One region of the Exiguobacterium sp. s141 genome, then DNA from elsewhere that is predicted to be linked to it. Evidence: a T-box and tRNA genes for the amino acid it is inferred to sense, from the RefSeq annotation. Region 1 holds a T-box; the other holds one or more tRNA genes.
What was found. A T-box is a leader RNA that pairs with one kind of tRNA and senses whether it is charged. The one in region 1 lies ahead of argS (arginine--tRNA ligase), so its partner is inferred to be a tRNA-Arg.

Region 1 (7,970 bases):
TCGAGCAATAAATAGGCGACGTCCCCATCGCGTGCCTCCGGATTCTCGGCTGGCGTGATCACGCCATCGACCCCATCGACTTCAGCGAGTCGATCGCGTTGCTGTTCAATCACCGTTTCTAAATCCCCGCCTTCAAGCAAGACGATCATCGAGGCACCGGCCCGGTCGAACCGGTCGTTCAACTTGTCTTCCACTTGGGCGAAACGCCCGTCTTGGATTGCGAACCCGTTGCCGCGCAGTTCACCTGGCAACTGCAATCCGAAATATACCGATACCGCGAGCAATACCGTCCAAATCAACACGACAGCGTAGCGCCATCGGACTAACGCTTGTCCTAATCGTTCCATCCCTGTCCACTCCTCTCCATCTAAGAAGACTGTTCCCGTTTTTTGGGGGATTCACCAAGTCTTCGTAAAAAAATCCTGAACCATGGTCTGGTCCAGGAGCGTCAACGCTCGAACACTTGAAGCCAACTATGGCAAAAGCGACGTGGCGTTGACAAGACGACAAGTCGGTCGCCCGGTTCGTCCAATAAGACGACTTTCAGTAATTCAGTTTCAGCACACACTTCAGACGAGAACACTTCGCGATCGCGTTCAAACAGTTGGAACGACGTCATCGATGTGATCGCGGTCGTCTCGCCGATTTGATCGACGATGGCCAGATCGCGGTCACCTCCGTATGGAATCATCCAAGACGCGCTCGACGCAACATTCTCGACCACGAACTGTTGATTCGGTTCGTCGTACAGCGTCACGAGGCCCGGTGCCGTGAATCGTTCGAAATCATAGTTCGGCTGATAGGCAAGTTCGATGATACTCCCGAACTCGGGGACCTCTTCGTAGCGGCTATACCGGAACGTGTGGTCGTTCAAGTTCAAAGCGACAATGTCTGATTCGGCCGAGTAAAGAAACAGGTCGTCTCCTGACCAGTGGTGCAGGTTACTGAACCAATCGTCATGAAACGTCCGTGGGATCGGATGACGTTCCATCGTCCCGTTTGTTAAATCCATGACTCCGTATGTCTGTAAATCCCGAAACAGCGCGACGGCTCGTCTACCATGAGGCTCAATATATAGTGCGCACGGTGCCCATTTCCACTCGAGTTCCCATCGGATTTGGAACGTCTCGTCAAAAAACAGAAAACCGGTTTGCGCCAAATACAACATCCATCCTCCACCAACGCGCTCCAACCATTCAACCGTTTGATGAAATTGATAGTCAGCTACTTGTTTGTACATTTGATCACTTCCTAGTTTCAGCTTAGCAACGCCCCACGCATTTTTCGATTTTGAATGTGTTCACAGAACACATTCTCCATGCACCTGATTTTCCTGTATACTGGCATTAGCATACCCTGAATGTGAAAGGAGGAACCTCAATGCGCCCACTTCAACTCTCTCCCGAGACGGCGGTCGAGCTTGCTAAAAAGCTGAACGTTCCGCTCGAGGAGCTCATGCATATGCCAAAACACATCATCGTGAAGAAGATGATGGAACTGGAGGCAGCCAAAACTGAAACGAACGAGGAAAAGGAGACGGAATGACGTCTCCTTTTTTGGTTACTGCTGTTTGTTCTTGCGTTTTTTCGCGACGTACCAGAGACCAAGGATCGCAAGGGCAGCGCCGCCGGCGACCGCATATTTGCTGTAATCCGGGCGGCGTTCCGTCACGACGAGCGTCGAGAGCGGTGCGACCGTGACGTGTCGTTCTTCAAGGAGGCGCGGCGCTGTCAAATTGACGGTATGGTCTTCAACGTGGACCTCGAACTTACCGGCCGGCAACTTCACCTCGACCGCTTCCTCGAGCCCGTTATGGTAGACGAGATGACGTTCGACATACCCTTCGACGTGGCGACTCAGTTCAAAGGCGATCACCCCTTCTTCTTCATCGAAGAAGCGCAAATGTTTGCGAATCTGCTCCGTGTTCTCGAGACGGAACAACGGATATTGTTTCCGCAGACTGATCAATCCCTTCACGTATTCGACGCTCGGCGTCTCCTGCTCGGCCCGTGTCCAGTCCAAACGGTTGACGACCTCACCTGAGTTGAAGCTGTTCTCGTCCCCATCTTTTGTTCGGAAGAACTCTTGACCGCTATGCAAGAATGGGATGCCTTGACCGAGCATGACGATCGTTGTCGCGAGGCGATGCCGGCGACGACGTGTCGTCTCGTCATCGTCCGGGTTCGTGACGGCGAGCTTGTCCCAAAGCGTCAAGTTGTCATGACACTCAACGTAGTTCACGACTTGGTTCGGTTCATCGGCAAAACTCTGACTTGTCACCGCGCCGGCAATGCCGCGCTTGACGTCCGCCGTCATATCCGCGTTGCCGCTGATCCAGCCTGGCAAGTCCTCGATGAACACGTCCCCACGAACGCCGTCGCGAATCGCGTCGTTGAACTGGGCGATACGTGGCATCTTATGGGCGTTATGCTGGTTCGCTTTCTTGCGGACCGAGAGCGGCGTGTCGAGATCCCAACCTTCTCCGGTGACGAGAATCGATGGGTCGATGCGATCGAGTGCTTTCCGGACTTGGTTCATCGTCTTGACGTCATGGAGCCCCATCAAATCGAAGCGGAAGCCATCGATCATGAACTCTTTCGCCCAGTATGAGACACATTCGACGATCAACTTCCGCATCATCGCGCGCTCTGAAGCCGTATCGTTCCCACACGCCGAACCATCGGCGAGCTTTCCATCCTCGTTCAAGCGGTAATAGTAATCGGGCACAAACTGACCGAGCGGTGTCGTCAACGCATCATACGTATGGTTGAACACGACGTCCATGATGACACGAATCCCACGGTCGTGCAGTGCCTGGATCATCGCCTTCAACTCGATAATGCGAGCAGCCGGATCATCGGCAGACGAGGCGTACGAACCTTCGACGGCGAAATAATGGACCGGGTCATAACCCCAGTTATAATTCGCCTCACTCTCACGCGACTCGTTCACCGAACCGTAATCGAAGAACGGCATGAGTTGGAGGTGCGTGACGCCGAGCGCGGTGATATAGTCGAGCGCGGTCGGATAGCCGTTCGGCGTTTTCGTGCCGACCTCGGTCATCCCAAGGAATTTGCCACGATGCATGACGCCGCTGTCGGGATGGCTCGTCAAATCACGGACGTGCGCTTCATAAATGACCGCCTCTTGTGAAGAGTGGAAGAGCGGACGTTCTTTGACCCAATGGTCCGGGTTGAGCGCTGACGGGTCGAGCAGACACCCGCGCTTCCCATTGACACCGACGACTTTCGCATACGGATCGAGCGACTCGACACGTTTGCCTTCGACGGTAGCTTCAAACACGTAAAAATATCCTTCGAATGAAGCGCGGTCGAGTTCAAGGACCCACGTCCCTTTCTCGGCCCGTTCGAGCTCAATCCGTTCGAACTTTCGTGCCCGCGGCGTCCGGTATAGTTTTACGGTCATCTCTTCGGCGACTGGCGACCAGACCCGCAACCGGATGATATCACCTTTAAACGTCACCCCGAGGTCTTTGCCGTGATACGCCATATGGTCTAAATCTACATTTGTCTGTTGATCGATAGTATGTTCCATCTCTTTCACTCCTTCACTACTTCAAATCTGCTATCATTATAACAAAACCCTTGTAAAGGATGGATGAAACATGGCAAAAGACAATTCTTTTGATATTGTGTCAGAAATGAACCTGGAAGAAGTGAAGAACGCGATCCAAATCGCCGAGAAAGAAATTTTAAACCGTTACGACTTTAAAGGATCGAAGAGTGAGATGTCACTCGACAACGGCGACCTCGTCCTCGTATCGGATGACGACTACAAGCTCGAGCAATTGAAGGACGTCATGATCTCGAAATTGATCAAGCGCGGCGTGCCGACGAAAAACCTCGACTACCAAAAAATCGAGCGCGCCCTCGGTGGCACCGTCCGTCAGCGCGTCAAGTTGAAGAGCGGCATCGATAAAGACGATGCGAAAAAAATCAACAACGCCATTAAAGAATCAAAATTGAAAGTGAAGTCGCAAATCCAAGACGATCAAATCCGTGTGATGGCCAAGTCACGCGATGACCTCCAAGCCGTCATGCAGCTCGTCCGTGAGCTCGAATTGTCTGTCGATGCCCAATTTACGAACTACCGATGAAGCTCGCCATCATCAGTGACCCGCACGGTTCGTTTGATGATTTGAAGGCCGTCCTCGAGTCGGTCCGGCGTGAGACGGAGCATATCCTCTGCCTCGGCGATTTATATGAATGCCACATTGGCAAAAAGCGACGGAACGAACGGTTCCACGAAGTGTCCGACGTCGTGACGTACGATCCGGATTACGAGGCGCTGCTCACGTTCCCGAGCCTGCGTGGCAATCAAGAAGAACGGATTGACGAGGTGCTCGTCGTGTCGCATCCAGTTAAGACGCGGATTTCATTATTACCGGAACAGACGACGCTCGATGAGGCGTTGTTCTTGCATGGCCATCAAGTGAATTGGAGTCCGGACTGGGAACCGATTGTCGAGAAAGGCAAGTATCCGCTCGTCTTTATCGGCCACAGCCATATCCCGGGGATTTACCGGAAAGGCCGTTCGATTCCCTGGGAAATCGGGAAACCTTTCACATTGAAGAAAAAACGGTACGTCATCAACGTCGGCGCTGTCATCTTCGACCGGGAATGGTGTTTGTACGATACAAAAACCCGGACAGTCACACGAATGAAGGCATAGGAAAAGGGACCCCCTCAAAAGGGTCCCTTATTTGTGCTTACATTTCTTCTGGAGCTTGAACACCGATCAGACGGAGTCCTTCTGTCAATACGATCGTCACCGCTTTGACGAGGGCGAGACGCGACTGTTTACCAGCATCTTCTTCGAGTACACGGACATGGCCGTAATACTTGTTGAACGATTGCGCCAAGTCGAGGACGTAACGGCTGATGATCGACGGTTCACGGCGCTCATGGGCACGTGTGATCACGTGTGGGAACGCGTTGAGCATCGTCACGACGCCCCACGTGTGGTCATCATCCGCACCCGTGAATGTCGAACCGTCGTAGTTGCCCTTACGGAGGAGCGAGTTCGCACGCGCGTTCGTGTACTGCACGTACGGGCCTGTCTCGCCTTCAAACTTGAGCATGCTGTCGAGGTCGAACTCGATGTTGTTGATGCGCTCGTTCTTCAAGTCGTGGAAGATGACCGCGCCGACACCGACCATACGTGCCACGTCGTCCGCGTTCGCAAGTTCTGGGTTCTTCTGGGCGATGTTGCCTTGAGCTTTCTCGATTGCTTCTTTCAGCACTTCCTCGAGCAAGACGATGCGACCTTTTCGTGTCGACATCTTTTTCCCTTCTTGCAAAATCAAACCGAACGGCACGTGGTGCATGCCATCGACGAAGTCGTAGCCGAGTTTACGGAGGACCGAGAACAACTGCTTGAAGTGAAGCGCCTGTTCGCCGCCGACGACGTAGTTCGCTTGGACGAAGTTATACGTCTCATGACGATAAACGGCCGCTGCCAAGTCACGTGTCGCGTAAAGTGTCGCGCCATCTTTCTTTTTAATCAAGCATGGCGGCAAGTTCTCGTCTTCGAGTGAGACGACCATCGCCCCTTCACTTTCGACGAGAAGGTTCTTCTCTTCGAGCATGGCGACGATGCGGTCCATCTTGTCGTTGTAGAACGCCTCCCCGTGGAAGCTGTCGAACTCGACGCCGAGCAAGTCGTAGACTTTTTGGAACTCTTTGAGCGACTCGTCACGGAACCATGTCCATAGCTCTGTCGCTTCTTCGTTGCCGTCTTCAAGTTTCTTGAACCAAGCACGGCCTTCGTCCTCAAGTTCCGGTTGCGTCTTCGCCTCTTCATGGAAGTGAACGTAAAGCTTCAACAATTCGGCAATCGGATGCTCACGTACCGCTTCCTCGTTGCCCCATTTTTTATAGGCGACCATCAGTTTTCCAAACTGTGTCCCCCAGTCCCCAAGGTGGTTGACCCCAACGACGTCGTAGCCGTTTTTACGGGCGATCTGGTTAATGGCGTTCCCGATTACCGTTGAACGGAGGTGTCCCATCGAGAACGGTTTGGCGATGTTCGGTGACGAGAAGTCGGTCACGATTGTCTCGTTGCGTGTCGCATGCGTCGCATAGTCCGCTTTTTCGTCGAGCACCATGTTGATGATTTCTTGTGACACGACGTCACGGCTCAAGAAGACGTTCACGTATGGTCCAGCCGCCTCGACTTTTGTGAACAATTCATCGTTCAAATCGTTCGCGATATCAGTCGCGATCATGACCGGCGCTTTCCGGTAGGCTTTCGCGAGTTGGAAGCAAGGGAAAGCAAGGTCCCCGTGTGCCTCATGTTTTGGTTTTTCAATTAGAGCTTCAATTTGGTCAAGCGTCAACTCGTCCCCGATGACACGGGACAAGGCTTCCGCATATTTGCGTTCATAACTCATTACAATTCCTCCTTATAAAATTTTCATAAAAAAAACGCCCTTTGCACAGATGCAAAGAGACGGGATGGCCCGCGGTACCACTCTTCTTGCCTGCTTGACGCAGACCGCTTTATCGGTGATAACGGGGGTCCCCCGGCTACGCCTACTAAGGTTCGGGCAGCATCTCAAAAGTGCGTTTCGCGATGTTTGTCAGCCTAGGCTCTCACCAATCCCTAGGTCGCTTTGTTGACGGAACGATCGTTACTCTCTTTTTCATCGACTTTCGTCTATGTGGTTGAAAAGCAATTTCATTATAGAGGATATTTCATATAGACTCAATGCTAGAATTCCGCCATTATGATGAATAGGCAGGACTCGGGCATGATTGTGCCGAATCTCCTACCATACATATCGAATTTTCCCATATAGGAGGGAACCATGAACCATTTTCGCAAGATGTCCGTCCTTGGTTGGAGCATATGGAGTGTTTTACTCATATCGACGATCACCTTGTTCGCCACAGGCGTATTGAACATACCCGCCATCGAGCCGTTGCCGTTCATCTTGATCGCGCTCCTTGTCATCATTTTTCAAATGGACTCCATCGAACGGAAAGGCGTCTACTTCACGTTTTCGGAAAGTATCGTCCTCATCATTTTCTTGTTTTTTGATTTCGAGACGGCGCTTTTCGTCAATCAGATTGGTCTCCTCGTCTTCCAGTTCGTCAACTTGAAACCGCGCGTCGCGCTTCGACGCTTCCGCTTCACGTATCCTTGGAACGCCATCACGTCTTTCTTGGAGATTGCCATCCCAGCCGGTGTTTACTTGGCACTTGGTGGTGTAACCGGTCTCGGCTTCTATTCTCAAGACTCGTTCCTGCCGCTCGCCGGTTTGATTCTGGCCATCATCTTGAACACGGTCGTGCAAAAGTATCAAGTCGGTTGGTGGTTCCGCGTCGACATCCCGGTCCGCGATTTTCTGAGCATCGCGTTTTATACGTATATCGTCAGTCTCGTCTTCATTTTGGCGGCCTCGTTGTTCCGGGAGACGAATTTACTCGTCGTCAGCAGCATCGCTGCCGCGTTGACGTTCTTCATCAAGCGGCTCATCATCCAAAAAGGCCGGCAAGACGCCTTTAGATCGTTGATTGAACAGTATGATGAGGCAAAAGAAGCCGTGTCGTTATCGCAGAGCGAGGCGCAAGCCATCGAAGTGTTTCTCAGTCAATGTGAGCGGCTCAATCACTATGACGAAGGGTTCGTCGAGTTTAAACTGTTCGACCGTACCCTGTACTTTGATTTGAAGACGCGTCAGCCGATTGATCGTCACATCGTGTTCGATTTGCTCGATCACGCTTATCCGAACGAAGCCTCGGTCGAATATGAGATGCGCTTCGAATGGGACGCACCACTGTCGAACGAATTTGACGACGACTATCATAGTTTCATCTCGGTTCGGTCCGAGGAGATCGAAGGGATTCGCACGTGGCTCGTCATGACGGGTGAACACGTCTATGGGTATCCCCCGACCATCCAACGTGAAATCGTCAAACTTCTCAAGTCGTTCAACCGGACGATCA
Region 2 (7,970 bases), on a different contig from region 1:
GTACGCGATGACGAGTTGTTTGACTTGGTCAGCTGAGAGGTCCGCGAGGCCACCTTCGACTTGCGTCTTGATGACTTCTTCGAACTTGTCGCCTTCGCGCTCTTCTAATGTCTCACCGACACAAACGATTGGCGTAAGACCGTGTTCGAACGCTTTTTTCGTTTTGCTGTTGATGAACGCATCAGATTCGCCGAAGTATTCGCGACGCTCTGAGTGTCCAAGGATGACGTATGTCACGCCGAGGTCAGCGACCATGGCCGGGCTGATTTCGCCTGTGTATGCCCCGCTGTCTTTGTCGTACATGTTTTGAGCACCGAGCTTAAGGTTTGACCCCTTCGCTGCTTCGACCATCGGTGCGAGGAAAAGTGCTGGTGCACCAATCGCCGCGTCAACTTTGTCCGTTGACGGGATGTTATTTTTAACTTCCTCTACGAAAGCGACAGCTTCCGAGAGTGTTTTGTTCATTTTCCAGTTACCTGCAATAATCGGTTTACGCATCGATAACCCTCCTCTATTTTACTTGTCGTTCAACGCTTCGACGCCTGGAAGTTTCTTGCCTTCCATGAATTCGAGTGAAGCGCCGCCACCAGTCGAGATGTGGCTCATTTGGTCAGCAAGGCCAAACTTGGCTGCTGCCGCGGCTGAGTCACCACCACCGATGATTGAGTATGCGTCGCTGTCTGCGAGTGCTTGAGCGACACCTTTCGTTCCGTTAGCGTACTTATCGAGTTCGAATACGCCCATCGGTCCGTTCCAAACGACAAGTTTCGATTCGCGAATCGCTTCCGCGTAAATTTCGACTGTCTTCGGTCCGATATCAAGACCCATGTGATCCGCAGGGATCGAGTCGATATCGACTGGTCCGACGTATGTCTCTTCGCCGAATTCTTTCGCAATGACACAGTCGACCGGCATCAAGAACTTCACGCCTTTGTCTTCTGCTTTTTTCATGAACTGACGAGCGAGGTCGAGCTTGTCTTCTTCAAGGAGTGACGTTCCGACTTCGTGCCCGAGTGCTTTCGAGAACGTGTACGAGAGACCGCCACCGATGATGAGTGTGTCAACGATGTCAAGAAGGTGGTCGATGACCCCAATCTTGTCAGCAACTTTCGATCCGCCGATAATCGCCGTGAACGGACGGTCTGGATTCGAGAGTGCCTTCCCGAGGACTTCAAGTTCTTTCTCCATCAAGAAACCAGCCACCGCGTGGTCCACGTTTTGCGCGATACCTTCTGTTGAAGCGTGGGCACGGTGAGCCGCACCGAACGCGTCGTTGACGAAGATATCAGCGAGTGCCGCGAAACCTTTCGCGAGTTCTGGATCGTTTTTCGTTTCACCAGGGTAGAAACGGACGTTCTCGAGAACGACGACGTCACCTTCACCAAGTTTTGAAACGGCTTCTTCTGCGACTGGACCGTACGCCTCTTCAACGAGGGGTACATCTTTGCCGAGAAGTTCAGCGAGACGTTTAGCGACCGGTGCGAGTGAGTACTCGAGGTTCTTTTCGCCTTTTGGACGGCCGAGGTGGCTCGCCAAAATGACTTTCGCGCCGCCGTCAATCAAGTGTTTGATCGTCGGAAGAGCCGCTTGGATCCGCGTTTCATCTTGAATGACGCGATCTTTGAGTGGAACGTTGAAGTCAACGCGGCAAAAGACGCGTTTCCCTTTTACATCGATGTCACGAATAGACTGTTTGTTCATAACCTTCGCCTCCATATGTCGTGCGTGTCAATTTCATAAATAGAGCGGAGAACAATCTCTTGTTTCCGCTCCTATTTGATTCTATTTAGTTCACGAACTTACTTCGCGATTTCAGCGAAGTGCTTGAGTGTGCGAACCAATTGTGCAGTGTAAGACATTTCGTTATCGTACCAAGAAACTGTCTTAACGAGTTGCTTGTCGCCAACTGTCATTACTTTAGTTTGTGTCGCATCGAAGAGTGAACCGTAAGTGATTCCGACGATGTCAGAAGATACGATTTCGTCTTCAGTGTAACCGAATGACTCGTTCGCTGCTTTTTTCATTGCTGCGTTGATTTCGTCAACAGATACAGTTTTCTCAAGAACTGTTACGAGCTCTGTGAGTGAACCTGTAGCAACTGGTACACGTTGTGCCGCACCGTCAAGTTTACCTTGAAGTTCTGGGATAACGAGGCCGATCGCTTTAGCCGCACCAGTTGTGTTCGGTACGATGTTTGCTGCTGCCGCACGTGCACGACGGAAGTCGCCTTTCGGGTGTGGAGCGTCAAGCGTGTTTTGGTCGCCTGTGTAAGCGTGGATTGTTGTCATGAGACCTTCAACGATTCCGAACTGGTCTTGGAGAACTTTCGCCATTGGCGCCAAGCAGTTTGTCGTACAAGAAGCACCAGAGATTACTGTCTCAGTACCATCAAGGATGTCGTGGTTTGTGTTGTAAACAACAGTCTTCATGTCACCTGTAGCCGGAGCCGAGATCACAACTTTTTTCGCGCCAGCTTTCAAGTGAAGCTCCGCTTTTTCTTTTGCTGTGAAGAAACCAGTACATTCGAGAACGATGTCAACACCGAGCTCGCCCCATGGAAGTTCTTCTGGGTTGCGGTTAGCAAGTGTAACGACTTTCTCGCCGTTTACGAGGAAGTGATCGTCGTGTACTTCTACTTCTCCGTCGAAACGACCTTGTGTCGTGTCATACTTGAGAAGGTGAGCGAGCATCTTCGTGTCAGTCAAGTCGTTGATTGCAACAACTTCGATTCCTTCGTTTTTGATGATCTCGCGGAATGCCAAACGACCAATACGTCCAAATCCGTTAATACCAACTTTTACTGCCATAGTTAATTTCCTCCTTAGGGTAGAAGCTATTTATTGAAGAGCCAACGGGGGTCAACTCTTTAATAACGATTTAATAATTCTGTCGCCGCACCTTCGTCTGTGACGAGGATGATGTTCGGCGTATGTTTCGCATATGCGGCAATCGCTTGTGCCTTCGATTTTCCTCCGGCGACCGCGATGACGGTGTCCATGTCGTCGAGCTCCTCTAATTGGATCCCGACCGTCTTGACCCGATGAACGATTTCACCTTCGGCGTTGAAGTAATATCCGAAAGCCTCGGCGACGGCATCATGCCGTTCGATCATCCGCAAATGCTCTGGTGACGCGTGACGGCGTTTCGCCATCGTTTCCGCCTCACCAATTCCATGTACCACAATTCGCGCCGCTCTAATCATTTCCAGGACATTTTTTATGCTAGGTTCCTCCACCATCCGCTCGAACGTCTCTTGCGAAACCTCGTCCGGAATGTGGAGTAAATGATAGTCGGCATGGGCCCGGTCGGCCATTCGAGAACAGACGGTGTTCGCCTGTAACTCAAGCGTCTCTCCGAGTCCGCCGCGTGCCGGCACGAAATGCATCGGCCGTTCTTTTTTATCGGGCGACATCATGGCCGCAACCGATGCCATCGTCGTCCCGCCTGTAACCGCGATGATATTGTCGTCAGGTGCCAGTCGCGCTTTCAGCTGCGTGACGGCGGCCCGACCGATATCTCGCTGGACCCAGAACGTCTCGTCGGAATCACCCGGTACGATGACGACTTGGCGAACGCCTAGTTTTCGCTCGAGTTCTCGTGCGACTTCCGAGATGCCTAGGATCTCTCCCATGACCTCGTGCAAGTCCCGGAGAACGTTTCGGCCCGATTCCGTAAGGGAAATACCTTGAGTAGCGACCATCAATAGACCTTGGTCTTTCAAAAAGTCGACTTCTCGTCTTAGTATTCGTTCCGTCAGCCCGAGGCTTGTGGCGAGTGTCCGGCGGCCGATTGGCTGCATCAACCGGACGTAATGTAAGATGTCGTAACGATGTCGGAGCGTATCGAGCATGTCGGGAACGATTTGCTTCTGAACTTGAATCAGCTGCTGGATCATACTCATTCCCCCTCGACCTAAAGCATGGACAACTTTTGTCCCACTTTTATATTTGCGTCCCACCGCTACGACTTCATCTTATCAATGACCTTTCCGTCTTGCAACCCCTTCAAACGTTTTTTTTCGATGTAAGCGTATACTTAACAAAATCTTCAACTTTACTGTCATCGTATCGCCCTTGACTAATGACGCGCCCCTCGTGTAAGACGACGGGGATTTCAAACAAGTACTTCGCCTCGAGTTCTTCGTTGCCCGTGATGTCGATCTGTTCAAGTTCGAACGGATAGTCTTCCATGAGCCATTCGAGCATGACGAGCGCCTCCTCGCAGAGCGAACAGTTGGCACGCTGGTATAACGTCAGGACCATGTCAGTCCCCTCCTTTCCATAGTTGTCGTTCCCGCTCCCGCGAGTTCCCAAAACCGAGCGCCTCCCGATAGTTCGCCACGGTCCGTCGTGTCACCGTATAACCGAGCCGGGCCAACTCTCGCATGAGCGCGGCGTCACTCAAAGGTGACGTCTCTTGTTGAATCAGTTCGGCGAGCGCCTTCTTCACCATGAACGGCGATTGCCCGTGCTCCGTGGACCTGACGAAAAAGTGGCGCCACGCCATGACCCCGCCTTCGGTCGCCACATACTTTCCTTGGATGGCCCGTCCGACGGTCGACTCGTGCTTGCCGATCCGCTCGGCGACTTCTTTCCGCGTCAACGGATGCAAGACGAGCTTGCCGTCGAGCCAGTCCGCCTGACGTTCCGCGATGACCGTCCATACCGAATGAAGCGTCGCGTTCCGCATCTCGAGCGTCTCGTGCCACCACTTTGCCTCGCGGTCGTCCCCGATCCGAGTCGCATCGAGCGTTGGGCTGAACCATGTCGTCACAAGCTCATCGTCACGCCGGACGACTTCGAGTTCCGGGATGATATGCTCGGTTCCTTCATATAATATTGGTGTTTTTGGTAACGTCGCCACGATACGGGTCACCCGGTCGAACTCGGCCACCGAGATGTCGAGTCGCCCCGGGATGTCATCAACGTTCGCGTCGAGCGCCTCGAATACGTCCAAGACGAGCGGGTCGTCATGTTCAATCGCATGCCGGTATTGGCAGTCCCGCTCATTCTTCGCCCCGATCCCCGTCGGTTCTAAAAACAAGAGTGCCTGGCGTGCCGCCTCAATGTCCGCCACATCGACCTCGAATCGATGGGCGAGCACGAAGTCACTATCAGGCAAGAGGCCACGATGGTCTAGCGCGAGGACGAGCCGCTTTTGAAGCATACGTTGGGCCTCGTTCCCACTTCCTTCCTCGATCTGTTCGAACAGACGCGACTCGAATCCGCTCGCCGTGTCCTCCACCCATTCGACCGCGCCGCTGCCGATGGCGATGTTCGGGTTCCGCTTTGACAAACGGCCAAGCTGAAAAGCGATCGCGGTCCGGTCTGCTTCGAGAACCGGCAGACGCCTGACCATGTCCTGGGTCAGCTGTTGCTTTTGCTGTTGCTTTTGAAGTTGCTGTTGTTCTTGGCGTTGCATCGGTCACACCCCTCTCGTTTCCTATTGTAGCGAAAGGCGGGAAAACGCGCTCAAAAAAAAGTGAGACGAACAGGATTGCTTTTTTAAAAAAACAAATGTATAATAAATCGTGTCAGAGAACATGCACCCGTAGCTCAGGGGATAGAGCACTGGTTTCCGGTGCCAGGTGTCGGGAGTTCGAATCTCTCCGGGTGTATCAAAGAAAGAGGTCAGGCAGATGCCTGGCCTCTTTTGTCGTTTTAGAATCGTCAAACCGTGGAATAGGTCAAAAACGATGACTATCGTTTGACCAACATTGACTATAGCGGTATGATATGTTTACAACCTACATAAAGGAGGCAGATTCAATGTTAATTCCAACAGTTATCGAACAAACAGGTCGCGGGGAACGCGCGTACGATATTTACTCACGCTTGCTCAAGGACCGCATCATCTTGCTCGGAAGTGCGATCGACGACAACGTCGCCAACTCGATCGTTGCCCAGCTCCTCTTCCTTGCAGCCGAGGACCCAGATAAGGACATCTCACTTTACATCAACAGCCCGGGTGGTTCGATCACTTCCGGAATGGCGATTTATGACACGATGAACTTCATCAAACCGAACGTGTCGACGATTTGTATCGGAATGGCCGCATCGATGGGTGCCTTCTTGCTCCAAGCCGGTGAAAAAGGCAAACGCTTCGCGCTTCCAAACGCGGAGATCATGATTCACCAACCGCTCGGCGGTACGCAAGGTCAAGCATCGGACATCAAGATCCATGCTGAACGCATCATCAAAATGCGCGAGAAATTGAACCAAATCATGGCCGACAACACAGGCCAGCCGCTTGAAGTCATCGAGCGCGACACAGAGCGCGACTACTTCATGTCAGCTGAACAAGCGAAAGACTACGGTCTCATCGACAAGGTCATGACTCGTTAATCCAAAAGCGCCTTTCCCAAATCCGGGAAAGGCGCTTCTTTTTATTGGACAGGTAACCAAATTTCAATCAAATCGTCAGCTCCGTCTTGCCCATGAATGTAGCGCTCAAAATCGAGTGCATCCCGCAACGTTACATCCGGCAACGCTAGAAGTTGATTATACGTCGTGGGGATGGCCGGGATTCCGCCTTCGACCGTGGCGACAAGGTAACGTCCTGCCGACAGTTCAACCTGTCTTCCCTCTTCTCCTATGACAGGATCAGTCATCCCTGCTAGATAAGCTTCTTCTTTCGCCAAACAGACGCCATATGATTCGTCTGTCGTCAGCTCTGGTTGCAGTTTTTCCCAAACGAATGGGATTGTGGTGAGTTCGGATACATAACCGTTTACGATTTTCGGTCGGTCCCACATCTCATAACGTACTTTCATTGAATCTCCCCCTGTTTGCATCCATTTGATTTGTTGCTCGACTTGTCGCAACGCCTCGATTTCGCGTTGAACCTCATCAAGTCTGCTGTCGAGTACCTCGCTCACACTTTTTGCCGTCTGAATTTGTTCGAGCGAGATACCCATTTGGCGTAGTAACTTGATTTCGTTCAGGCGTCTTATTTCTTCCATCCCGTATAACCGATACTGATTATCTAAACGAGTCGGTCGGACGAGTCCTTTCGCTTCATACCATTTGATTGCTTTAGTGGACAACCCCGTTAGATGGACCACTTTTCCGATTTGAATCATTGGCGTCCCCCCTTCTCGTTGATCATAAAGCCGCCCGTAGCGGACAGGTCAACTCTTTTATTCCTCGACCTCGACCCCGAACACATAGCGGCTGTCCCCACGCGGCCACTCCCCGCCCGTCTCGAACAAATAGACGCCCGGTGCGTCGGGCACGACGGGTTCAGACCGTACGAGCTCCCCGTCGATGATTTGATGGAATGAGACGTTCGACGGCTCGGCATGGAACTCGACATCAATCTCGGCACCCGGCTCGACGGGCACGAGCTGCAGGTCGTCCGCTTCCGGCAACCCGTGGTCTTCACATACCGCCTCGCCCCCATTGGACCAGCAGAACGTCGACTGTTTCACTTCGGCCGTCACCGATCCGATCCGGACTGTCGGGAGCGGCGGTTTGATCGAGGACTCCGACTTCCAAAACGAGGTGGCGAACAGCGCGCCGCCGACGAGAATCAACCCAACCACGACGATCCATAACCCTTTTCGTCTCAACTCGCTCATCTCCTTTGTTCTTGTATTCCCCGTTCCACGAAAAAACGACCCACTTCCGTGAGTCGTCCCGTTCATTTCGGGCGTCGGAGCCCTTTCATCATATAGCCGCCTTTAAAGTCGATCGGATCGAATGCGACGAGGAACGCCTTCGGCTCATACTCCTCGACCATTTGCCGCAAATCTTTCATCCGTGTCCGTGCCGCCAAGACGTCGAGACGATATCGGATGCCGTCACGTCCCTGACCTTGGTAGTGCGTCACACCATAACCGCTGTCGCGCATCTTTTGGATGAGCTCGGCCGGGAACTCTTGTGTGTGGACTTGGATCATGTTGTAGCCGATGGCAAGCTTACGCTCGACGTAACCGCCGACGAGAATCCCGAGCCCGAATCCGACCGCAT

Region 2: it has a tRNA-Arg gene. The T-box ahead of argS (arginine--tRNA ligase) is inferred to sense a tRNA for this amino acid. The anticodon was not compared.

Annotation. Positions count from the first base shown of each region.
Region 1 is NZ_JACSLJ010000003.1:26,738-34,707, forward strand. It holds gene KNP74_RS08555 (MMPL family transporter) at 1-347, opposite strand, end outside; gene KNP74_RS08560 (hypothetical protein) at 449-1,240, opposite strand; gene KNP74_RS08565 (YycC family protein) at 1,381-1,545, shown strand; gene pulA (type I pullulanase) at 1,561-3,555, opposite strand; gene KNP74_RS08575 (YajQ family cyclic di-GMP-binding protein) at 3,626-4,117, shown strand; gene KNP74_RS08580 (metallophosphoesterase family protein) at 4,114-4,692, shown strand; gene argS (arginine--tRNA ligase) at 4,730-6,412, opposite strand; T-box leader at 6,465-6,677, opposite strand; gene KNP74_RS08590 (GGDEF domain-containing protein) at 6,830-7,970, shown strand, end outside.
Region 2 is NZ_JACSLJ010000001.1:629,056-637,025, forward strand. It holds gene tpiA (triose-phosphate isomerase) at 1-498, opposite strand, end outside; gene KNP74_RS03210 (phosphoglycerate kinase) at 517-1,701, opposite strand; gene gap (type I glyceraldehyde-3-phosphate dehydrogenase) at 1,800-2,807, opposite strand; gene KNP74_RS03220 (sugar-binding transcriptional regulator) at 2,867-3,892, opposite strand; gene KNP74_RS03225 (glutaredoxin family protein) at 4,005-4,262, opposite strand; gene KNP74_RS03230 (RNA polymerase factor sigma-54) at 4,264-5,421, opposite strand; tRNA gene KNP74_RS03235 (tRNA-Arg) at 5,545-5,617, shown strand; gene clpP (ATP-dependent Clp endopeptidase proteolytic subunit ClpP) at 5,769-6,344, shown strand; gene KNP74_RS03245 (MerR family transcriptional regulator) at 6,386-7,081, opposite strand; gene KNP74_RS03250 (hypothetical protein) at 7,139-7,579, opposite strand; gene KNP74_RS03255 (DUF2179 domain-containing protein) at 7,642-7,970, opposite strand, start outside.